Regions from separate parts of the Acidovorax sp. 107 genome, predicted to be linked through region 1. Evidence: riboswitches for the same ligand, from Rfam matches in the RefSeq annotation. Region 1 holds a riboswitch; the other holds the start of a gene.
The links. A riboswitch is a leader RNA that binds a small molecule or an ion and turns the genes downstream of it on or off. The one in region 1 is predicted to bind glycine.
Positions count from the first base shown of each region.

Region 2: linked by a shared signal. The riboswitch ahead of C8C99_RS17165 (penicillin-binding protein 1A) and the one ahead of gcvT (glycine cleavage system aminomethyltransferase GcvT) in region 1 are both predicted to bind glycine.

Region 1 covers NZ_QBTZ01000001.1:2,114,731-2,120,302, reverse strand. The annotation lists gene gcvP (aminomethyl-transferring glycine dehydrogenase) at 36-2,924, opposite strand; gene gcvH (glycine cleavage system protein GcvH) at 3,039-3,413, opposite strand; gene gcvT (glycine cleavage system aminomethyltransferase GcvT) at 3,494-4,636, opposite strand; glycine riboswitch at 4,684-4,815, opposite strand; glycine riboswitch at 4,829-4,934, opposite strand; gene C8C99_RS09955 (TRAP transporter large permease) at 4,940-5,572, opposite strand, start outside.
Region 2 covers NZ_QBTZ01000001.1:3,670,583-3,676,154, forward strand. The annotation lists gene C8C99_RS17150 (tripartite tricarboxylate transporter substrate binding protein) at 1-808, shown strand, start outside; gene C8C99_RS17155 (VOC family protein) at 912-1,325, opposite strand; gene C8C99_RS17160 (iron-containing alcohol dehydrogenase) at 1,690-2,853, shown strand; glycine riboswitch at 2,948-3,037, shown strand; gene C8C99_RS17165 (penicillin-binding protein 1A) at 3,199-5,544, shown strand.

The DNA.
Region 1 (5,572 bases):
GCAGCGGGTGGGCCGCCGGTGTCTTCACGGCTGGGTCAGGCGTAGTCGCTCACCGGGATGCAGCTGCAGCTCAGGTTGCGGTCGCCCCACACGTTGTCCACGCGGCCCACGGGCGACCAGTATTTGTTGCTGCGCAGTGCGGCCACGGGGTAGGCGGCCGCTTCGCGGGTGTAGGGGCGGTTCCACTCGCCGCTCAGCAGGCTTTCTGCGGTGTGCGGGGCGTTCTTGAGCGGGTTGTTGTCCTGCGGCAGCTTGCCCGCTTCGATCTGGCGGATCTCCTCGCGGATGGCGATCATCGCGTCGATGAAGCGGTCAATCTCAAACAGCGTTTCGCTCTCGGTGGGCTCCACCATCAGCGTGTTGGGCACCGGGAAGCTCAGCGTGGGGGCGTGGAAGCCGTAGTCGATGAGGCGCTTGGCCACGTCTTCGGCCATCACGCCACTGGTGTCCTTGAGGCTGCGCAGGTCCAGGATGCACTCGTGCGCCACATGGCCGTTCTCGCTCGCGTACAGCGTGGGGTAGTGGTCCTTGAGGCGTGCGCTGATGTAGTTGGCGCTCAGGATGGCGGTCTCGGTGGCAGCTTGCAGGCCTTCGGCGCCCATCATGCGGATGTACATCCAGCTGATGGGCAGCACGGCGGCGTTGCCCAGCGGGGCAGCGCTGACGGCACCCACGCCGCCTGCCACGCCCGCTGTGGCATGGCCGGGCAGGAAGGGCACCAGGTCTTGCACCACGCAGACGGGGCCGACGCCAGGGCCGCCACCGCCGTGGGGGATGCAGAAGGTCTTGTGCAGGTTCAGGTGGCTCACGTCACCGCCAAACTCGCCGGGGGCAGCCACACCGACCAGGGCGTTCATGTTGGCGCCATCCACATACACGCGGCCGCCGTGGCTGTGCACCAGGGCGCACAGTTCCTTCACGCTGGTTTCAAACACGCCGTGCGTGCTGGGGTAGGTGATCATCACGGCGGCCAGGTTGGCGCTGTGCTGCTCGCACTTGGCTTTCAGGTCCACCAGGTCCACGTTGCCGTTGGCATCACAGGCCGTCACCACCACCTGCATGCCCACCATCTGGGCGCTGGCGGGGTTGGTGCCGTGCGCGCTGCTGGGGATCAGGCAGATGTTGCGGTGGCCTTCGCCACGCGACTCGTGGTAGCCCTTGATGGCCAGCAGGCCGGCGTATTCGCCCTGCGAGCCTGCGTTGGGCTGCAGGCTGATGCCCGCGTAACCTGTGGCCTGGCACAGCCAGGCGCGCAGCTGCTCGTCCAGCTCCTTGTAGCCCACCAGCTGGTCAGCGGGGGCGAACGGGTGCACGTTGGCAAACTCAGGCCAGGTGATGGGGATCATCTCGCTGGTGGCATTGAGCTTCATGGTGCAAGAGCCCAGCGGGATCATGCTGCGGTCCAGCGCCAGGTCCTTGTCGGACAGCTGGCGGATGTAGCGCAGCATGCCCGTTTCGGAATGGTGGGTGTTGAACACCGGGTGCGTGAGGTAGCTGCTCGCGCGGCGCAGTTCGGTGGGGATCAGCGGCTCCACGCCCTTTTCAAACGCGTCGAAGGTGGGGAGCGCCTGGCCGTCCTTGGCGAAGATTTTCCACAGCAGCTCGATGTCGGCGCGTGTGGTGGTCTCGTCCAGCGAGATGCACAGGTACTCTTCAAAGTAAATTCTCAGGTTGGCGCCCATCTGTACTGCGCGAGCAGCTATGGATTTGGTAGCGGCGCCGGTGTGCAGGCTGAGCGTGTCGAAGGTCGCCTGTTCGCGCACCGGGGCACCCAACTGCTTCAGGCCCTGGGCCAGGATGGCGGTGTAGGCGGCCACGCGTTGTGCAATGCGCTTAAGGCCTTCGGGGCCGTGGTAGACGGCGTACATGCTGGCGATCACGGCGGGCAATACCTGGGCCGTGCAGATGTTGGATGTGGCTTTTTCGCGGCGGATGTGCTGTTCGCGCGTTTGCAGGGCCAGGCGGTAGGCGGGCTTGCCATGCACGTCCACGCTCACGCCCACCAGGCGGCCAGGCATGGAGCGCTTGAATTCATCGCGGCAGGCCATGTAGGCAGCGTGGGGGCCACCTGCGCCCATGGGCATGCCAAAGCGCTGGGTGGTGCCCACCACGATGTCGGCACCTTGTTCGCCGGGCGGCGTGATGAGGGTGAGCGCCAGCAGGTCGGCAGCCACGATGAAGGCGGCTTGCTTGGCGTGGGCCTTTTCCACGTCGGCGCGCAGGTCGTCAATGCGGCCGCTGGTGGCGGGGTACTGGGCCAGCACGGCAAAGTAGTCGCCGTCCAGCAGGGTGTTCCATTCTTCGGCCGAATTGGCCAGGCGCACTTCCAGGCCCAGGGGCTTGGCGCGGGTCTGGATGACCTCAATGGTCTGCGGGTGGGCATCGCCCGCCACCACAAACACGTTGCTCTTGCTCTTAACCGAGCGCTTGGCCAGTGTCATCGCTTCGGCGGCGGCGGTGGCCTCGTCCAGCATGGAGGCGTTGGCGATCGGCATGCCGGTGAGGTCGCACACCATGGTCTGGAAGTTGACCAGGGCCTCCATGCGGCCTTGCGAAATCTCAGCCTGGTAGGGCGTGTAGGCGGTGTACCAGGCGGGGTTCTCCAGGATGTTGCGCAGGATGACGCCCGGTGTGTGCGTGCCGTAGTAGCCCTGGCCGATGAAGCTCTTGAGCAACTGGTTCTTGCCCGCGATGGCCTTGAGTTCTGCCAGTGCTGCCGCTTCGGTGAGCGGCGCTGGCAGGTCCATGCCCCGGCTGCGTGCGATGGAGCGCGGCACGATGGATTCGATGAGCGCACGGCGCGAGGCTTCGCCGATCACCGACAGCATGTGCGCTTCGTCGGCTGCGTCGATGCCGATGTGGCGGGGCAGGAATTCGGTGGCGTTTTCAAGCGCGCCAAGGGGGGTGGCGGATTGCATCAGCATGGGGCAGTCTCGTAGGTCGCAGCGGGTTGGGGGCAGTGCCGGGGAGGTGGCTCGCACCCGGCGGGGCGGCGGGCCGGGCATGGCCCGGCGCCATGCCCTGTAAGTCGGCAAGGATCAGGCGTTCTTGGCGAACTCGGTGTACGTGGCTTCGTCCAGCAGGGCGTCGAGCTGGCTCGCGTCGGCCAGCTTGACCTTGAAAAACCAGCCAGCGCCCAGCGGATCGCTGTTGGCCAGCGACGGGTCGGCACGCAGGGCTTCGTTCACTTCCACCACTTCGCCAGAGACGGGCATATACACATCGGCGGCGGCCTTCACGGACTCGACCACGCCAGCCACTTCGCCCTGGGCAAAGCTCTTGCCCACTTCGGGCAGGTCCACAAACACCACATCACCCAGCGCGTCCTGCGCGTGGACGGTGATGCCCACCACCGAGGCGTTGGCATCAGCGGCGTTGATCCACTCGTGGTCTTTGGAGAATTTGATCGTCATGGGAAGCTCCTCAAGCAAAGGAAAAAAGTAAAGGAATCTGCAATGTAAGCGGGCGCAGCTTCTGCGCTTCGCTGATGAAATCAGCCGCGGTAGTAATTGGCGGGCACAAAGGGCATGGCGCGCACTTCCATGGGCACCGGCTTGCCGCGCACGATGGCGTTGACACGGGTGCCGATGGCTGCAAAGTCGGGCGTGACGTAGCCCATGGCCACAGGTTCGTTCACCGTGGGGCCCAGCAGGCCACTGGTGACTTCGCCGATCTTTTGGCCGTCCGTGCTCTGCAGTTCGGTGTGCTCGCGCACCGGCACACGTTCCAGCGCGACCAGACCCACACGCTTGCGGGGCAGGCTGGCAGGGTTGTCAATCTGTGCGAGCACCTTGTCGGCGCCAGGGAAACCACCCGCACGCGTGCCGCCGGTGCGGCGCACTTTCTGAATAGCCCAGTTGAGCGCGGCTTCGGGGGGCGTGGTGGTGGTGTCGATGTCGTTGCCGTACAGGCACAGACCTGCTTCGAGGCGCAGCGAGTTGCGGGCGCCCAGGCCGATGGGCTTGACTTCAGGCTGGGCCAGCAGGGCGCGGGCCAGGGCGTCGGCCTGCACGGCGGGCACGGAGATTTCAAAGCCGTCTTCGCCGGTGTAGCCGCTGCGGGTCACAAAGCAGTCGCAGCCAGCAATGCTGAGAGCGCCACCGGTCATGAACACCAGCTTTTCGACGCCGGGCGCGAGGCGGGCGAGGGCGGTGACGGCCTGTGGGCCCTGCAGCGCGAGCAGGGCGTGGTCGGGCATGGGCACCACCTTGCAGCGTTGGCCGATGCGGGCCTGGATATGGGCAATGTCGCCCACTTTGCAGGAGCCGTTGACGATAACAAAAAGGGTGGGCTCGCCATCCACCACGCCCTGGTTGAAGAACATCAGGTCATCAATGACCGTGCCTTCGTCGGTCAAAAGCAGGCCGTAGCGCTGCTTGCCCACGGGCAGGTCGATCACATCCACGGGCATCAGGGTTTCAAACGCCGCCGCCGCATCGGCACCGATCAGCTTGAGCTGGCCCATGTGCGACACGTCAAACAGGCCGGCGGCAGTGCGGGTGTGCACATGCTCGGCCATCAGGCCAGCGGGGTATTGCACGGGCATGGAATAGCCTGCAAAAGGCACCATGCGAGCGCCCAGCTCGATGTGCAGGGCGTTCAGGGGCGTGGTGAGCAGGGGGGCGGTGGCTGACATGGCGGACTCCGGGCAAATGGGGGCCGCGACCACGGTGTGGTCACGGGATTTGCCCTGCTGTCCGCTTTACCTGAGAGATTCACCGCAGCGCCCTGGCTGGCCGTGCGGTTTGCTCCTTCGGTGGATGGCCTGCACACAGTTTCTTTTCTGTGGGGTCACCTCTCTCCAGCAAGGGAACGCCCGCATCGCTGCGGGCGGTTGCCAGTCCTTTTGCCTGAGCGTTCGGCTGCTGCCTGCGCCTTCGGCGGTGCCGCGCGCCTTGGGGACAAGACGGAGCACTCTCTCCTGACTGGGCGATTCTAACTACTTTGCGTAGACCAGATCCCGAAGTGCCAACGAGATCGATGGCACATAGGTGATGATCAGCAGGCACACCAGAATCACGCCGACGAACGGCAGCAAGTGCTTGATGATCCGATCCAGCGAGATTCTGGCCACCGTGCAGGCCGCGAACAGGTTCACCCCGAATGGTGGCGTGATCATGCCCAGCGCCAGGTTCACCACCATGATCAGCCCGAAGTGCACGGGGTCCACACCGAAATGCATGGCCACAGGCGCCAGAATGGGTGCCAGCACAATGATGGCCGCACTGGTCTCGATGAACATGCCGATCACGAACAGCGCCGCGTTCACGCCCAATAAGAAGAGGGCAGGGGACTGCAGTACCGCCTCCAGCCAGCGGCCGATGGCATCGGGCACGCCGGCGCGCGTGATGAGGAATGCAAACAAGCCGGCGTTGGCGATGATGAACATGATCACCGCCGATGAGATGGCAGATTTGCGCAGGATGGCGAACAGGTCCTTGAGCTTGATCTCGCGGTAGATGACGATGCCCACCACCAACGCGTAGAACACGGCGACGGCCGATGCCTCGGTGGGGGTGAACACACCACCATAGATGCCGCCCAGGATGATCACCGGCATCAGCAGCGCCCA
Region 2 (5,572 bases), 1.6 Mb from region 1:
CCAGACGCTGGGCCAGCAGATCGTGGTCGACAACCGCCCCGGTGCCTCGACCAACATCGGCGCGCAGATGGTGGCCACGGCCAAGCCGGACGGCAACACCTTCATGTCGGCCGACAACGCCGTGCTGGCCTACAACGAGCACCTGTTCACCAAGCTGCCGTTCAACCCCGAAAAGGACTTCACCTACGTGGGCGGCATCAGCCGCTTCCCGCTCGCGCTGGTGGTGAACCCGGCGTTTGAAGCCAAGACGGTGAAGGAATTTCTGGCCTACGCGCGCGCCAATCCCGGCAAGCTCAACTACGCATCGCCCGGCAACGGCTCGCCGCACCACTTGGCGATGGAGATGTTCAAGAACCGCACCAAGACCTTCCTCACGCACATCCCCTACCGCGGCGCCGCGCCCGCGCTGCAGGACGTGATGGGTGGCCAGGTCCCCTGCATGTTCCTGGACCTGGCCGCCGGCCTGCCCGTGATCACCTCGGGCAAGGTGCGCGCCCTGGCCATCGGCTCGGCCAAGCGCATCGCTGCGTTGCCCGACGTGCCCACGCTGGCCGAGGCGGGGGTGCCCAACACCGAGGTGTTCGCGTTCCAGGGCATCCTGGCGCCCGCTGGCCTCCCCGCTGCCATCACCGCGCGTTTGAATGTCGACCTGAACAAGGCCCTGCTGAACCCCGCCGTGGTCAAGCGCATGAACGACTTCGGCATGGAAGCCTTGCCCGGCACGCCTGAACAGTTCCGCGCCATGGCGCGGGCCGAGTCCAAGCGCTGGGGCGAGATCATCAAAGCGGCTGGCGTAAAGCTGGACTGATCGCGCAGCACTTCGGTGCACAGGGCAGTGCACTGGGTGGCTTGGTTTTGCCGAGCCTTGCCACCTCTGTGGCCTCGCAGGCCGCCTGCCTGTTCAAGCCCACCTATTCAGGCAGATGGCACACCGCCTCGATGTTGTTGCCTTCCGGGTCGATGACAAACGCGCCGTAGTAGTGCGGGTGGTAGTCGGGCCGCAGACCCGGGGCTCCGTTGTCTTGGCCCCCGGCTTCCATGGCGGCGCGGTAGAAGGCATCGACCTGGGCCCGTGTGGCGGCCCGCCACGCCAGGTGGCAGCCTGTGGTGGCGGGCGGGCCGCCGTAGGGCGAGGGGCCGTCGATGAACCACACGTCGGCTTTTTTGCCGTCGGGCTCGGTCGGGGCCGGGTAGGCAAAGCCCAGCATGTTTGAGCCGTAGTTGCCTTCAAAACACAGGCTGTAGCCCAAAGGCGTGAGGGCGACGGTGTAGAACGCCTTAGTGCGGGCAATGTCGGTGACGCGGAAAGTCATGTGGTCCAGCATGTGAAATGGCTCCTGGGCTGATGAAGGGTGGTTGATTGCACGAATACTGTATTTATGTACATGTATTTTGGCAAGCATTTCAGGGGAAGCGTGGTGACACGCAGCACCTGACTCCACCTCCGGTCGAGTCGCTCGGGGCGCTCCCGCTTTCGCTTTGCCGCCGCGGCGCCCCGCGCCCCAAGGGCGCGCGCACTCGGAGGCGCTGAACGGCGCCTTACCCCCGATGGCCCGTCCCCGCCGTGGGCGCCCGGCTTGGCGGTGGTGGCCACAGGGTTATCGCGCGCGCGACGCGGCCCGTGTGCGGGTGCGCCGCACAATGCGTGCCCCAGCGGCGCCCGCGCCCGCCTTCCTCAGAAAGATTCCCATGCTGAACTTCGACTTTCACAACCCTACCCACATCGCCTTCGGCCAGGGCCGCATTGCCGAACTGGCCAAGCTGGTGCCCGCTGCCGCCAAGGTGCTGATCCTGGTGGGCGGCGCCAGCGCCGAAAAGACCGGCACGCTGGCCGAGGTGCGCGCCGCGCTGGGCGATCGCCAGCACGCCACTTTCAGTGGCATCGAGCCCAACCCGAGCTATGAAACCTCCATGAAGGCCGTGGCACAGATCCGCGAAGGGGGCTTTGACTTTCTGCTGGCCGTGGGCGGTGGCTCGGTGATCGACGCCACCAAGTTCATCGCGGCCGCTGTCCGTTTCGAAGGCGATGACCCCTGGGCCATCCTTGAAAAGCACGGCCGGAACATCAAGGGCGCCATGCCGTTCGGCTCAGTGCTCACGCTGCCCGCCACGGGCTCGGAGATGAACAACGGCGGCGTCATCACCCACCGCGGCAAGGGTGCCAAGCTGTCGTTTGGCAGCGTGCATACCTACCCTGTGTTCTCGGTGCTCGACCCCACCAAGACCTACACCCTGCCGCCCCAGCAGCTGGCCAACGGCGTGGTCGATGCGTTTGTGCATACGGTGGAGCAGTACCTCACGTACCCGGTCAATGCGCCGGTGCAGGACCGTTTTGCGGAAGGCATCCTGCAGACGCTGATCGAGGTGGGCCCGCGCCTGCTCGCGGCCACCGAGCCCGTGTACGACGACCGCGCCAACCTGATGTGGGCCGCCACCATGGCGCTCAACGGCCTGATCGGCGCGGGCGTGCCGCAGGACTGGGCCACGCACATGATCGGCCACGAACTCACGGCGCTACACGGCATCGACCACGCGCGCACCTTGGCCATCGTGCTGCCCGCGCTGCTGAACGAGCGCCGGGTGGCCAAGCGCGCCAAGCTGCTGCAGTATGGCGAGCGCGTATGGGGCATCACCACCGGCACCGACGACGAACGCATCACGGCGGCCATCGAGCGCACGCGCGATTTCTTTGAGGCCATGGGCATCGCCACGCGCCTGTCGGGCTACGGCCTGGGCAGCGAGGTGGTGGACACCGTGGTGGCGCAGCTCGAAGCGCACGGCATGGTGACGCTGGGCGAGCAGCGCGAGATCACACCCGCCGTGAGCCGCCGCATCCTCGAAGCCGCGCTGTAACGCTGCGCACGGGGCGCGCCAGCGAAAAGGCCCAAGACCCCGGGCCAATGACCTTGAGGCCCGGTTCGGTTTGTGCGCGTGGGTTAGAGTCAACCCTTCTCTTGCGGGAGAGCGGGGCGTACGGCGCCCCCGCCGAAGGCGCAAACTCCCATCATCGCTCAGGCAACCGGACCGCAAGAGACCATCGCCGACTGGAGAGAGGCCGCCACCATCGCGCAACGCGGGTGGGGTCCACCGAAGGGGCTGGCTGCCACCGCAGCTGAAACTCTCAGGTAACAGGGACAGGGGGAGAGGCGCCGCAGGCCCGTCTTGGAACGGGCACTGCACCAGCCCGAGTTCCCTCCCATGCCGTCATCATCTCCGTCTGTCGCCGCGCCCAGCGGTGCGCTTCACCCCAAGCGCTCGGCGCTCAAATTTCTCTGCGGGTTCCTGGTGGGCCTGGTCCTGGCCGGGGGCTCCGGCGGGGCCTGGGTGCTCCATCTGCTGTGGCAGCAACTGCCCACCGTGGACCACCTGGCCGACTACGACCCCATGCGGCCCTTGCGCATCTTTGCGCGCGACGGCAGTCTGCTGGCGGAGTTTGGCGAGGAGCGCCGCGAGGTCGTGCCCATCGGCGACATCCCGCTGCATGTGCGCCAGGCGCTGCTGGCCATTGAAGACGCGCGCTTTTACGAGCACGGCGCGGTGGACTTCACCGGCCTGGCGCGCGCGGCGCTGCGCAACGTGGTGTCCGGCGAACACGCCCAGGGCGCCAGCACCATCACGATGCAGGTGGCGCGGGTGTTCTTTCTGAGCCGCGTGAAAACCTACAGCCGCAAGCTCATGGAGATCCTGCTGGCCTACAAGCTGGAGGCCACGTACAGCAAGGACAAGATCCTGGAGCTGTACATGAACCAGATCTACCTGGGCGAGCGCGCCTACGGCTTCGCAGCGGCAGCGTCGGTGTACTTCGACAAAACCCTGGACGAGCTGACGGTTGCCGAGGCGGCGATGCTCGCCGGCCTGCCCAAGGCACCTTCAGCCTACAACCCCGTCGTCAACCGCGAGCGCGCTACCGTGCGCCAGCAGTACATCCTGCAACGCATGCACGCGCTGAGCTACCTGGACACCGCCGCCTACGACGCGGCCAGTGCCGAGGTGCTCACGCTGCGCACGCAGACGCGATCCATCGATCCGGCAGCGGCCTTTGCCGTGGGGCAGGCACGCAAGACGGTGGTGGCCCACTTTGGCGACGATGCGTACGCGCTGGGCCTGGATGTGGTCACCACCCTCAGCGTGGCCGACCAGCGGGCCGCCACGCAGGCCCTGCGCGCCGGGCTGCTGCGCGCCCAGGAGGCCCAGGGCTATGCGGGGCCAGAAGCCTGGGTGGCCGCCCGCGTGCCCGCCGGCCATCGCCGCGAAGTGCGCGCGGCCCTCGCGCCCTTTCCGGACAGCGGTGAACTGCGGACGGCCCTGGTGCGCGAGGCGTCGCCGGCGCAGGGCATCACCGCCGTGCTGCGCGACGGTACGGGCGTGCAGATTCCGCGCAGCCGGTTGAGCGCGGGCGCGCGGGCGGCGCTGTCGCCCACAGCGTCCCCGGGGCGGCGCATTGCGCCCGGTGCGGTGATCCGCGTGGTGGCCGATGCGCGACAGCAATGGCGCCTGGCCCAGTTGCCGGGCATGGAGGGGGCCCTGGTCTCGCTGGACGCAGACACTGGGGAGATCCTGGCGCTGGCCGGGGGCTTTGACCACGCGCTGAACCAGTTCGACCATGCGGTGCAGGCCCTGCGCCAGCCCGGCTCCACCTTCAAGCCGTTCATCTTTTCCGCCGCGCTGGAAAAAGGCTACGCGCCCGGCACGCTGGTGGACGACGCGCAGCGCGTGGTGACCCCTGCCGCCCGGGGGCGCGCCGCCTGGAGCCCGCGCAACTACGGCGGCAACTACGAAGGCTTCATTTCCGCGCGGCGCGGCCTGGTGCGCTCCAAGAACATGGTAGCCGTCAACCTGATGGAAGCGGCCGGGGTGCAGTACGTGCAGCAGTTCGCCGCCCGCTTCGGATTCGACCCCGCGCTCAACCCGCCGCGGTTGCCGTTGGCGCTCGGCGCGGGCGCTGTCACCCCGCTGCAGCTCACGCAGGCCTACGCCGTGTTCGCCAACGGCGGCACACTGGTCCAGCCCCGGCTGATTCGCAGCGTGAGCAAGCGCGGCGGCGCGGTGCTGTACGCGGCGGACGGGCCCTCACCCCGCGCCACTGTGGTGTCCGAGCGCAACGCCTTCGTGCTGGACAGCCTGTTGCGCGACGTGGTCGAGCACGGCACCGGCAGGCGGGCCAAGGCGCTCGGCCGCCCCGACGTGGCGGGCAAGACCGGCACTTCCAACGACGCGCGCGACGTGTGGTTTGCGGGCTATTCGTCGGGCGTGGTCTCGGTGGTCTGGATGGGCTACGACCAGCCGCGCAGCCTGGGCCGACAGACCGGCGGCACGCTGGCGCTGCCGGTGTGGACCGAGTACATGGCCGTGGCGGTGCAGGGGCGCCAGCCGGTACTGCGCACCATGCCGCTCGATCTGATGCGCTTTGGGGACGACTACCTGTACCCAGAATACGTCTTTGGCACCTGCGTCGATGACCGCACAGACTTTGTCCAGAGCCCCTTCGAGTGCGGCCTGACCGGACGCCGCCCGCCAGCCGAGGGTGCTTTGGATTTTGGTTGAAAACGGATAGGGCGCTTGTTGATTAAGC